3 regions of the Blastococcus sp. SYSU D00922 genome follow, and region 1 is predicted to be linked to each of the others. Evidence: predicted binding sites of a transcription regulator. Region 1 holds the regulator's gene; each other region holds the start of a gene.
The links. Region 1 encodes LexA, which represses DNA repair genes until DNA is damaged. Its sites were predicted from a motif close to TCGAACANNTGTTCGA; they were not measured.
Positions count from the first base shown of each region.

Region 2: dnaB (replicative DNA helicase) is a predicted target of LexA. The motif match lies at 1,885-1,900, and genes of this name have one in related genera.
Region 3: ACI78T_RS04145 (DUF222 domain-containing protein) is a predicted target of LexA. The motif match lies at 2,063-2,078, and genes of this name have one in related genera.

Region 1 covers NZ_JBJGZL010000015.1:44,751-48,922, forward strand. The annotation lists gene ACI78T_RS18045 (phosphatase PAP2 family protein) at 1-502, shown strand, start outside; gene ACI78T_RS18050 (hypothetical protein) at 507-1,523, shown strand; gene lexA (transcriptional repressor LexA) at 1,603-2,355, opposite strand; gene ACI78T_RS18060 (LysM peptidoglycan-binding domain-containing protein) at 2,563-3,147, shown strand; gene ACI78T_RS18065 (hypothetical protein) at 3,354-4,172, shown strand, end outside.
Region 2 covers NZ_JBJGZL010000004.1:219,644-223,815, forward strand. The annotation lists gene ACI78T_RS08240 (single-stranded DNA-binding protein) at 1-250, shown strand, start outside; gene rpsR (30S ribosomal protein S18) at 286-522, shown strand; gene rplI (50S ribosomal protein L9) at 534-980, shown strand; gene ACI78T_RS08255 (RidA family protein) at 1,066-1,467, opposite strand; gene dnaB (replicative DNA helicase) at 1,957-3,351, shown strand; gene ACI78T_RS08265 (hypothetical protein) at 3,353-3,514, shown strand; gene ACI78T_RS08270 (fatty acid desaturase family protein) at 3,575-4,172, opposite strand, start outside.
Region 3 covers NZ_JBJGZL010000002.1:304,550-308,721, reverse strand. The annotation lists gene ACI78T_RS04155 (flavin-containing monooxygenase) at 1-308, opposite strand, end outside; gene ACI78T_RS04150 (MFS transporter) at 434-1,942, shown strand; gene ACI78T_RS04145 (DUF222 domain-containing protein) at 2,082-3,551, shown strand; gene ACI78T_RS04140 (FAD-dependent oxidoreductase) at 3,572-4,172, opposite strand, start outside.

The DNA of each region.
Region 1 (4,172 bases):
CTGGGCGGTGACGCAGCTCGGCGGGCGGGCCACCATCCTCGGGGTGCTGGCGGTCCTCGTCGGCTACCTCGGCTGGCGGTACCGCACGTGGCTGCCGCTGCTCCGGGTGCTGCTGGCCCTCGGGACGCTGACCCTCGGCGTCTACGCGGTCAAGCACGGCACCGGGCGCACCGCTCCCGGGCACCCGGACGAGGTCTTCTTCCACCTCGACGGCGCCTCGTTCCCGTCCGGGCACGTGGCCAACGCGGTCATCATGTGGGGCGTCGCGCGCTGGCTGGCGGTGGAGTACGACCTGCCCGCGCGCGTGCAGCGGGCCTTCTGGTGGCTGAGCATCGCCGGGCCCGTGGCGACCGGCCTGGCGATGGTGTCGCTGGACTTCCACTGGATCACCGACGCCGTCGTCGGCGGAGCCGTGGGGATCGTGCTGTTGGGCGTGGTTCACCGACTGGATGCAATCGTTCTGTCACGCTGGGTACGTGCCCGAGGCCGGCAGACCGCGTAGCGGCGTGCGGGGACGGCTGCTGGCCGCCGGGGGCCTCCTCGGCGCCGGCCTCGTCCTCGGCTCCGCCCTGCCCGCTCACGGCGAGGACGCCGTCGCGCCCGCCGCCCTCTGCCAGATCACCGACCCGCGGCTGGCCGAGCTGTCAGGGGTGGTGGCCGTCACCGACGGCGTCCTCGCGATGAACGACGGCGGCGAGGAGCTGGCGGTCCACCTCCTCGACGCCGGCTGCCAGGTGGTCGACTCCCACTCGGCGCCGGTGGACCCCTACGACCCCGAGGACATGGCGGTCGGCGCGGACGGGACCGTCTGGCTGGCCGACACGGGGGACAACAACGCCACCCGCTCGACGGTGGCGCTGCTCGCCCTCCGGCCCGACGGCACGACCGGCGTCTTCCGGCTCACCTATCCCGACGGGCCGCACGACGCCGAGGCGCTCCTGCTCGCCCCGGACGGCACGCCGTACGTGGTGACCAAGGAGGTGCTGGGCGCCAGCGGCGTCTACAGCCCGGCGTCCCCGCTGGTGGACGGCGGGACGGTGGCGCTGGCGAAGGTGGCGGGCGTCAACATGACGCTGACCGGGACTCCCGGTGGTCCGGTGGGGCGTGCGGGACAGCTGCTCGTCACGGGCGGGGCGGTCTCCGCCGACGGGCGCTACCTCGCGCTGCGCACGTACACCGACGCGTACGTCTGGGCCCTGACCGGCAGCGACGTCGTGGGCGCGCTCGCCGCGGCCCCGGTGACCGTGCCGCTGCCGGACTCGCCGCAGGGTGAGGCGATCAGCTTCTCGTTGGACGGCACGAGCCTGCTGGTCGCCAGCGAGGGCTCGCCGAGCGACCTCACGCAGGTCCCGCTGCCGGCGGCGAACCTGCCTGCCGCGGCGCCGCCGGCTCCCGAAGGTCCCGTCCCGAGCTTCACCGACCTGACCAGCTCAGGCCTGTCGCCGTGGACGTCGGCGCTGCTCGCAGCCGGCGTCGCGACCATGGTCGTCTGGATCGGCGGAAAGCTGCGCCGCCGGCCCTGACGCCGTCGCGAGGCCCCGACGAAGGCGAACGGCGGGCCCCACCCGGACTCGGTGGGACCCGCCGTTCGTGCCGCCTGCCTCAGACCCGGCGCAGCACGCTGACCACTCGGCCGAGCACGGTCGCGTCGTCACCCGGGATCGGCTCGTAGGCCGGGTTGTGGGGGAGCAGCCAGACGTGCCCGTCGCGCCGCTTGTAGGTCTTGACGGTGGCCTCGCCGTCGATCATCGCCGCGACGATCTCGCCGTTCTCGGCGGTGGGCTGCTGCCGGACGACGACCCAGTCGCCGTCGCAGATCGCTGCCTCGACCATCGAGTCACCGACCACCTTGAGCATGAACAGGGTGCCCTCGCCGACCAGCTCGCGGGGGAGCGGGAAGACGTCCTCGACGGCCTGCTCGGCGAGCACCGGACCACCGGCCGCGATGCGGCCGACCAGTGGCACGTACATGGGCGCCGGCACCTGCGTGTCCTCGCCCAGCCCGACCTCGGCGGGCGCGGGGACCGTGTGCGGCGAGTCGCCGGGCAGGCGCACGTCGAGCGCCCGGGGACGGTTCGGGTCGCGCCGCAGCCAGCCCTTCTTCTGCAGCACCGACAGCTGGTGCGCGACCGACGAGGCGGACGAGAGGCCCACGGCCTCCCCGATCTCCCGGACCGACGGGGGGTAGCCGCGGCGCTCGATCGAGTCGCGGATGACCTCGAGGACCCGGCGCTGGCGCTGCGTCAGCCCGTCCCCGTCGGCACCCCGGTCGGGGAACGACCGGACCGCGGCCGTCTGCGCGCCCGCATCCCCGGACGCCTTGCGGCCGCCTGAGCTCCCGCTCTTCTCCGCCACGTCGCCTCCTCGTCCGCCGCTCGCGCAGCGCCTGTGTCCGTGGCACGGACGGTAGCGCGTCGGACGTCCTGGATCAAACACATGTTCGAAGCAGATGCCGCGTCGTGTGGCTTTCGTCGGACCCGTCCGGTAGACATCGAACAGTCGTTCGAATCGAACAGGCGTTCGACGAGCAGGTGCCGGTCACGCAGCGAAGGAGGACGGGTCATGGGGAGCGTTCAGCAGGCCGTGCTGGAGTTCGACGAGGAGGTCCAGGCGCCGTGGCGCCCGAGGCTCGTCGTCGTGGGTGCCGACGGGGCGACGGCGCGGCCGCCGCTGGCTCACCCGTCGCGCCGCAGCCCCTCGCGGGTCGGTGTCTGCCGTCCGCCCGTCCAGCCCGCCGCCACTCCGGCGGTTCCCTCGCGCCGTCCGGCCACGCCGCGTCCTGCCGACCGGGCCGTGCCCGCCGGCGCTGCTCCCCGGCGGGTGGCCGGCCCTCGTGCCGATCTCGCGAGGGTGCAGCGCCCCCGGCTCCGCCTGACCCGTCGGGCCCGACGCCTGGCCGTGGTCATGGCGCTGGCGTGCGGTGTCGCCCTGGGGTCGTGGCTCGATCCGCTCGTCGCGGGGAACGACGGCGGTCTGCGGCTGGCAGGGGAGAGCAGCGTCGTCGTGCGGCCCGGCGACACGCTGTGGTCCATCGCCTCGGCGGTGGAGGGCGGTGGTGACGTCCGTGCGCTGGTCGACGAGATCCAGGTGCTCAACCGGCTGCAGGGCTCGGAGCTCGTGCCGGGGCAGACGCTGGTCCTGCCGTGACCACCGGCGCGGCGGGTCCTCGGCGCGTCGGGCCCGCCCGGGGCTCTGATCTGCGCCCGGACGGCCACGAGGCGGCGAGCGTGCCCGTAGCGGCTGAGGGCGCGCTCGCCACGGCAATAGGTCCACAACGTCGGAGCGCGACTTCGTCAACCCTCAGTGCGGGCGTCTTCACACTCTGTGGTCGTTCCACCGCTTACGGTCGTCGCGTGTCAGGCGCCATGGAGAACCGAGCAGCTGTGTTCACCAGTCAACCGCAGGCCGTCGAGGTCTACCAGGCAGGGACCTGGTGGGCCGGCGAGCTGCTCGGCTGGCGGCACGACGCCAACGGTTCGTGCCAGGTGTGGGTCCGGGTCGTCCTCGGCGGTGTCGAGGAGACGGCGTGGACGGACCTGGCCTCCCTCCGCCTCCCGGAGCGCCACCTGTCGGTGGCCGCCGAGCCGGCCGGTCGCAGCGCGTACGGACCCGGCACGCAGGAGATGTCCGTCGCCCGCCACCCCTCGGGGCGTCGCGCGCGGTCGGGCGACGCCGACGGTCCGGCCACCACCGGGCTTCCCACGGTCCGCGACCTCTCCGTGGTGCCGGACCCGCCGGCGTCCGGCGGCCGCCGGACCGCCGACGAGACGGCGCAGTTCGCCTCGGTGGGGCGCCGTCGCGCTCCCGAGACCGCCGAGACCCCCGTGGTGGGGGGCCGGCGGACCGCGGCGGAGACCGCGCAGTTCGCCTCGGTCGGCCGCCGCCGTGCGCCCGAGGACGCTCCGGCCCGACCCGTTCCGCCCGCATCGCCCGGACGTCACCGCGCGCCCGGGGAGCTCGGCCGGCACCGGACTGCGGACACCGGCCTGCTCCCCGCCGTGTCGGAGCCCGGCCCCTCCACGGCACGGGTGTCCAACGGCCCCGTCGCCGGTGCGCCGGCGGTTCCGCGCCCGGCCGTGCGACCGGAGGAGCCCTCCCGCGCCGGCGCGTCCTGGACCGCGCCCGAGGGGCTCGAGCCGGAACTGCTCACGCGTCCGATGCGGCTGAGCGAC
Region 2 (4,172 bases), on a different contig from region 1:
TGGCCGGCTCAAGCAGCGTTCCTTCGACACGAAGGAAGGCGAGAAGCGCACCGTCATCGAGCTCGAGGTCGACGAGATCGGCCCCTCGCTCCGCTACGCCACCGCGAAGGTCACCCGTGCCTCCCGCGGTGAGGGCGGCGGCGGCTTCGGTGGCGGCGGAGGCGGCTTCTCCGGCGGCGGTGGCGGCGGGGGCGGTGCGAGCGACCCGTGGTCGACGCCCGCCGGTCCGTCCGACGAACCGCCCTTCTGATCTCAACTCCCTGAACGACACACCTGGAGAACCCGGTGCCCAAGCCCCCCATCCGCAAGGTCAAGAAGAAGGTCTGCCAGTTCTGCAAGGACAAGGCGACCTACATCGACTACAAGGACACGACCCTGCTGCGGAAGTTCATCTCCGACCGCGGCAAGATCCGTGCCCGCCGCGTCAGCGGCAACTGCAGCCAGCACCAGCGGGACGTCGCCACGGCCGTCAAGAACAGCCGTGAGATGGCCCTGCTGCCCTACACCTCGACGGCGCGCTGATCATGAGCACGATGAAGCTGATCCTCACGCAGGAGGTCACCGGCCTCGGTTCCTCCGGCGACACCGTCGAGGTCAAGGGCGGGTACGGCCGCAACTACCTGCTGCCCCGCGGCCTGGCCATCAAGGCCACCCGTGGCGCCGAGAAGCAGGTCGAGTCGCTCCGCCGGGCGCGTGCCGCCCGCGACGTGCGCTCGCACGAGGAGGCCACCGCCGTGGCCGGGCAGCTGTCCGGCCTGACGGTGCGCGTCCCGGCCCGTGCCGGTGAGGGTGGCCGCCTGTTCGGTCGCGTCACCACCGCCGACGTCGCCGCCGCGGTCACCGCCGCCGGTGGCCCGGAGCTCGACCGTCGCCGGATCGAGCTGCCGAGCAGCATCAAGACCACGGGCGAGCACACCGTCACCGTGCGGGTGCACCCGGAGGTCACCACCCAGCTGGCGATCGAGGTCGTCCCCAGCTGAACGCGCGCCCCTCGTCGAGGGGTGGCACATGCCCGCCAGGGGCGTCGGACCGCGGTCCGGCGCCCCTGGCGGCGTTCCGGGGCCGCTAGGCCACCGCTGTCGCCTCCAGCTCCACGAGGAGCTCCGGGAACGCCAGCCGGCTGATGCCGAGCAAGGTGCTCGCCGGCCGGACCCCGGCGCGGCCGAACCGCTCGACCACCGACCCGTAGCTGGCGAAGAACGCGTCGACGTCGACGGTGAAGATGTCCAGCCGCACGACGTCGCCCAACGTCATCCCGGCCTCGGCGAGGACGGCCTCGACGTTGTCGAGGGCCATCGCCACCTGGGCGGCCATGTCGCCCGCGTGCTGCGGGACGCCGTCGGCCGACATCGCCGTCTGACCGGAGCACACGAGCACCCGTGTGGCCCCCTCGACCACCTCGGCCTGGTTGAAGCCCATCGCGACCGACCACGGCCACGGGTTGACCGGCGTCCGGCTCACTGCCATCGCTGCTCCCTCCATCGGGCACCGCGCCGGTGCGCGGCGGAGCGACCGATGCTGGCCCGCCCGGAGGCCCTGTGGGGAACTCGTGCGCGCGGCTCCCCGGAGGTCGGCGACGGCGGTCCGTCGCCCTCCCGGGAGGCCTGTGACTCGTGGTGCGGCACGCCGGAAAATTCTTGCCCACTTTCTCGTGTCCACAGCCCGTGGAGGCGGTTGTCGCAGGTGGCGGGCGGGTGGACGCGGGGTGACCTGCCCGTGTCCCCCGACGTCTCCACATGTCGACAGGCGTGGATCCACCGACTTGTCCACAAGTTGTGCAGATCGACGTGCACACGGGTGTTGGACCTGGGGCCCTCCGGCTTCCTAACGTCCTCCTCAGCTGCCGCCGGGCGCCGAACTGTCAGTGCCCGGCGGTAGCAATCACCGAACAGACGTTCGGTCCGGCGGCGCCCGTCGAACTCCGGCTTCCCCACGGAGTGGTGGTGCGGGCGCGCCATGCACGAGACGGAGGAACCCAGCGTGGCGGTGGCCGACGAACTCAGCCGGCCCTCAGCGACGGCACCGGCCTACGACCGGCAGCCGCCGCAGGACATCCCCGCCGAGCAGTCGGTGCTCGGCGGCATGCTCCTCAGCAAGGACGCGATCGCCGACGTCGTCGAGGCCCTGCAGGGCCCCGACTTCTACCGGCCCGCGCACCAGATCATCTTCGACTGCATCCTCGACCTGTACGGCCGCGGCGAGCCGGCCGACGCGATCACCGTCGCCGCGGAGCTCAACCGCACCGACCAGCTGTCCAAGATGGGCGGCGCGGTCTACCTGCACACCCTGATCGCCTCGACGCCCACGGCGGCCAACGCGGGCTACTACGCCGCGATCGTGGCGGAGCAGGCCGTCCTGCGGCGGCTCGTCGAGGCCGGCACCCGCGTGGTGCAGCTCGGCTACGGCGCCGCCGGCGGCAAGGGCGACGTCGACGACATCGTCGACCGGGCGCAGCAGGAGATCTACGACGTCACCGAGAAGCGGATGAGCGAGGACTACTCGCGCCTCGAGGACATCCTCCAGCCGACGATGGACGAGCTGGACGCCATCGCGAGCCGCGGCGGCGTCAGCCGCGGCGTGCCGACCGGCATCCGGGACCTCGACGAGCTCACCAACGGCCTGCAGGCCGGTCAGATGGTCGTCATCGCGGCCCGTCCCGGTGTGGGCAAGTCGACCCTCGGCCTGGACATCGCCCGGTCCGCGTCGGTCAAGCACCACCTGCCGGCCGCCATCTTCTCGCTGGAGATGAGCAAGCACGAGATCACCATGCGTCTGCTGTCGGCCGAGGCGAAGGTGCCGCTGCACCACATGCGCGCCGGCACGCTGAGCGACGAGGACTGGTCGAAGCTCGCCCGCCGGATGGGCGAGATCGCGGACGCCCCGCTCTACATCGACGACTCGCCGAACATGACGATGATGGAGATCCGGGCGAAGGCGCGGCGGCTCAAGCAGCGCAACGACCTCAAGCTCGTGGTCATCGACTACCTCCAGCTCATGACGTCGGGCAAGCGCGTCGAGAGCCGCCAGCAGGAGGTCTCGGAGTTCTCCCGGGCGCTCAAGCTGCTGGCCAAGGAGCTCGAGGTCCCCGTCATCGCGATGTCGCAGCTCAACCGTGGCTCCGAGCAGCGTCAGGACAAGAAGCCGATGCTGTCCGACCTCCGCGAGTCCGGCTCGATCGAGCAGGACGCCGACATGGTCATGATGATCCACCGCGAGGACATGTACGAGAAGGAGAGCCCGCGGGCCGGCGAGGCCGACATCATGCTGGTCAAGCACCGCAACGGCCCGACGGCGAACGTCACGGTCGCCTTCCAGGGCCACTACAGCCGCTTCGTGGACATGGCGAACTGACATGACCACCGCCACCGTGCCGGGCAGCGTCGTCCTCGAGGTGACCGCGCGGGCCGCCGATTCGCCCAGCCAGGAACGGCTGGGCCGGATCGCGGGCATGCTGCGCGACGCCGAGATGGCCGCGCACCCGTCGGCGGTGCGGCGCAGACCCCGGAAGCACTGAACCGGTGAGGCCCAGAACCATCACGGTTCTGGGCCTCTCCGGTTCGACGGACGCGTGCGGTCAGGCGGCGGCAGTGGCCCGCGAGAGCTCGCGGCGGACCTTCTTGCCACCGAACGTCAGGCGGGCCAGCTTGGCCAGCTGCGCCGGGGCGTTCTTCGGCGTCGTCTCGGCCAGCCATCCGTTGGGCAGCGACAGGCGGATGACCTTGTGCCAGGCGCTCGCGACCTGCTTGTAGAGCGGCGCGGTGTGGTAGGTCAGCCCGTACCTGTCGAAGATGTCCTTCACCTTCGGCGCGATCTCGGCGTACCGGTTGCTCGGGATGTCGGGGAACAGGTGGTGCTCCACCTGGTGCGACAGGTTCCCGGTCATGATGTGCATGGCCTTGCTGCCGGAGATGTTGGCCGAGCCGAGCATCTGCCGCAGGTACCACTCGCCGCGGGTCTCGCCGTCGATCGACTTCTTCTCGAAGGTCTCGACGCCCTCGGGGAAGTGGCCGCACATGATCACCGAGTGCGACCAGAGGTTGCGCACCACGTTGGCGGTGAAGTTCGCCGCGAGGGTGGGCAGGAACGACGGGCCCGAGAGGAGCGGGTGCACCAGATAGTCCTTCGACGCCTGGTTGCGGATCTTCTTGAGCACGTTCTTGGCGTCGGCCCGG
Region 3 (4,172 bases), on a different contig from region 1:
CGGTCGAGCCGGCGCACGGTCGTGCCGAACCGCGGCGCGATCCCGTGGTGCGCCGCGTAGTCCCCGAGGTAGCGGACGACGTCGTCGCGGGCCACCCAGCGGCCGTACGCCCGGGGCATGCGCAGGCCGGGGAGCGCCGACTGGACGCGCGGGGTGTGCAGGTGCAGCCGGTCGTACCGGGCCCGCCAGGAATCGCCGACCGCCTCGCCGCGGTCGACCACGAGGGGCTCGACCCCTCGCTTCCGGAGCACCGCCGCGACCGCCAGACCCGCCGGGCCCGCACCCACCACCAGCACCTGCTCCGTCATGGCGGGTCACTCTGCCGGTGGGGGACGGCGGCGCGCCACCCTCAGGAGGTTCCGGTCCCGAGATCGGTTGCACGCGACAACCTCGGGTAGCCCCGACCCGGCACACGGTCGGGAAGAGGGAATCGGTGGCAGCAACGCAGCGGCAGTCGGACACGCACGCCCACGGTGGAGGTGACGAGGGGGCGGACCCCCGTCGGTGGAAGGCCCTGGCGGTCTGCCTGGTCGGCGGCTTCATGGTGCTGCTCGACGTCTCGATCGTGAACGTCGCGCTGCCCTCGATCCGCGAGGGGCTGCAGGCCTCGGAGAGCGAGCTGCAGTGGGTGGTCTCGGGCTACGCGCTCACCTTCGGGCTGCTGCTCGTCCCGGCGGGCCGGGTGGGTGACGTCCGCGGCCGGCGGACCATGTTCGTCGCGGCCCTGGGGCTGTTCTCCCTCGCGTCCCTGGCCTGCGGCCTCGCGCCGACCAGCCTGACCCTGGTCATCGCCCGGCTCGTGCAGGGCCTGGCCGGCGGCCTCCTCACGCCGCAGATCAGCGCGCTGATCCAGCAGCTGTTCCGCGGCCGGGAACGGGGGACGGCGTTCGGCCTCTTCGGCACGGTGGTCGGCGTCTCCACGGCGGTCGGCCCGCTGCTGGGCGGCGCGCTGATCGCCGTGTTCGGCACCGACCACGGCTGGCGGTGGGTCTTCCTCGTCAACCTGCCGATCGGGCTGGCCGCGATGCCCCTGGCGTGGAAGCTGCTGCCGCCACCGGACGAGGGGCAGCGCCGTCGGCACGACTACGACCCGCTGGGCGTCGTCCTGCTCGGCGCCGGCATCGTCGCGCTGCTGCTCCCGCTGGTGCAGGAGCGGCAGTGGGAGGGCTCGGCGAAGTGGCTGCTGATCCCCGTCGCCGCGCTGCTGATCGGTGCGTTCATCGCCTGGGAGTTCCGCTACACCCGCCGGGGCAAGGAACCGCTGGTCGACCTCGCGCTGTTCCGCCTGCGGTCGTGGTCCTTCGGCGCGTCGATGATCACGTTGTTCTTCGCCGGCTTCACCCCGCTGTTCTTCGTCTTCACGCTGTACCTGCAGACCGGCCTCGGCTACAGCGCCCTGGAGGCGGGCCTGGCGATCACGCCGTTCGCGGTCGGCTCGGCGGCGGCCGCCGCTCTCGGCGGGCGGGTCGTGCACCGCTTCGGGCGCTCGCTGGTCGCCGTCGGGCTGCTGCTCGCCGCGCTCGGCTTCCTGGGGACGCTGCTCGCCGTGCACCTCGTCCCGGACAGCGGCACCGGCTGGGCGACCCTGGCCCCGCTGCTGGTCGGGGGCCTCGGCGCCGGGCTGGTGATCTCCCCGAACCAGGCGCTCACGCTCTCGCAGGTGCCGGTCGAGCGGGCCGGGACGGCGGGCGGTCTGCTGCAGGTCGGCCAGCGGATCGGCGCGGCCGTCGGGATCGCGGCCGTCGGCTCGGTGTTCTTCGCGCGGGTCGCCGCCACCCGCGGTGACTTCGCGAGCGCCTTCACCCACGGCCTGCTCGTCGCGACGGGGTTCCTCGTCGCCGCGCTGGTGCTGGCGGTGGTGGACGTCCTCGTGGACCGGTGGATCCAGCGGCGCGCCGCCGCGGACCACGTTGCGCCCGCGGAGTCGCCGGCCGGGTCCTAGTCGGTTCGAAGGACCCGCGCGCGCTCGCGCGCACCAGCCCGGGTTCGCGGCCGCGCATCGAACGGATGGAGGTACGGCTCGACGACGCTGCGACGAGCTGTGGACAGAAATCGTCAGTGGTCGAACGTAGGTTCGATCCATGCGACGGACGACCGGCACCTCCAGCTTCGAGGGCCTCCTCCTCGACTGGGTGCTGACCCGGCCGGAGCCCGATCCGCGACCGCCCGTGTGGTCGCTGGACGACGAGGGCGTCGCCGCGGAACTCGCCCGCCTCGAGCGCAACCGGGCCCGGGAGACCGCCCGGGAGGCAGAACTGATCCTGCGGCTCGCGCAGCTGCGCCCCGACACCGACGACCCGGCGCGGGGCACCCCGGGCGCGCGCAGCCGCGCCTGGCGGCGAAGCGATCCCGAGTTCCCCGGGGTGAGCGAGTTCTTCCCCGACGAGGTCGCCCATGCCATCAACCTCGGCCGGGGCACGGCCGCGTTCCGCGCCCGGCGAGCCTGGACCTGGCGGGAGAGCCTGCCGGCTACCTTCGCCGCGCTGCGCCGCGGGGACATCGACGAGCGCCGCGCCGGCGTGCTGGCCGACGCGCTGCAGCACACGCTCCCCGCCCTGGCACGCACGGTGGAGGCGGCGCTGCTGCCGGAAGCGGGTGATCTGTCGTTGGCCCGGCTGCGGGCACGCGCGCTGGAGCTGCTGGCGGAGCTGGACGCCACCGCGATCGACGAGCGCCACCGGGAGGCCAGGCGGAACGCGGACGTGCGCTGCCGGGACGCGGGCGACGGGATGGCGACCCTGGCCGTCGACCTGCCCGCCGACGAGGCGGCCGCCTGCTACGACCTGATCGACCAGCTCGCGACGATGGCCAAGGCGGACGGCGACCCGCGTCCCATCGGGCAGATCCGCGCGTCGATCCACTCGATGCGCACCCTGCGACCGGCCGATAACGGCCTGCCGGGGGTCACCGTGCATGTGGCGGTCACGGCTGCTCTCGACGGGCTCGAGGGCACCTCCGCCCGGGGCGGGGAGGTCGACGGGCTCCCCGTCACCGCCGCCCACGTGCGCGAGCTGCTCCGCCGGATCGGCGCGCTCGGCCTGACCACGCCCGAGGGCGGCTCGCTGACGTTCGCGATCACGGATCCGGACGGGCGCCTGCGGGCGACCGTCAGCGCAGCCGACCTGACCCGCCGCGCCGCGCAGGGCTGCGCCGAGCACCCGTCGACCGACTGCGACTGCCCGGTGCTCGATGCGCCGCCGGCCACCCGCACCTACGCGCCCACGGCGGCCCAGCAGCGCTTCGTGAGAACCCGGGACCGCCGCTGCCGGATGCCCAACTGCGGTCAGCGGGTCGGTTGGGCCGACATCGACCACGTCGTCGCCCACGCCGAGGGCGGGGCGACGACGTGCGCGAACCTCTGCTGCCTCTGCCGGTCGCACCACCGGCTCAAAACCTTCGCCCGCGGCTGGGCCTTCCGGCTGGACGCCGACGGCACCCTGCACGTGACCAGCCCGTCCGGCGTCACCCGCACGACCCGGCCACCCGGCCGTCGGCCACGCGATCCCGGGCCGCCGCCGTACGAGCCGTCCGACGACCCGCCACCGTTCTGACCGCCGGTCGCGCGGTCGTCCTACTCGATCAGCGCCAGCTGCTGGTTGATCTCGCGCGGGTTGGAGTCGCCGGCCACCTTCTGGAGGAACGGGGTGTGGTCGAAGACGAAGTCGCGGATCGGTCGCAGCGGCGCGGGCGCGTGGTGGAACACCTTGCCGAGCATCCAGGCCATCTGCACCTGCTTGGCGGTGTGCGGCTTGCGCGGGTCCTCGTAGGACTGCAGGGCCTCGGAGACGGCGGCGGGATCGGCGAGGTCGACCCCACGCAGGGCGACCCCGAGGAAGTAGCCGTCCTCGATCGACATGCCGGCCCCGTACGCGGCATAGGGGGACGTCGGGTGGGCGGCGTCCCCGACGAGCGTCGCGCGCCCCTTCGACCACTGCTTCAGCGCGGGGCGGTCGCGCAGCACCCAGCGCTGGACGTCGCCGGGCTCGGCGGCGGACGCCTTGAGGTCGGCCGGCGCCGGTGCGTCGGGGTCGGTGGCGGTGAGCACCCACCACTGGTGGCCGTCGCGGCCCTTGTGCCGGATCGACGTCCAGCTGCCCTGCGTCGTGCGGCTGTGGGTGAGCACGCACTTGTTCGGGATCGTGCCGTCGACCTCGGCGAAGGTGAAGCCGCCG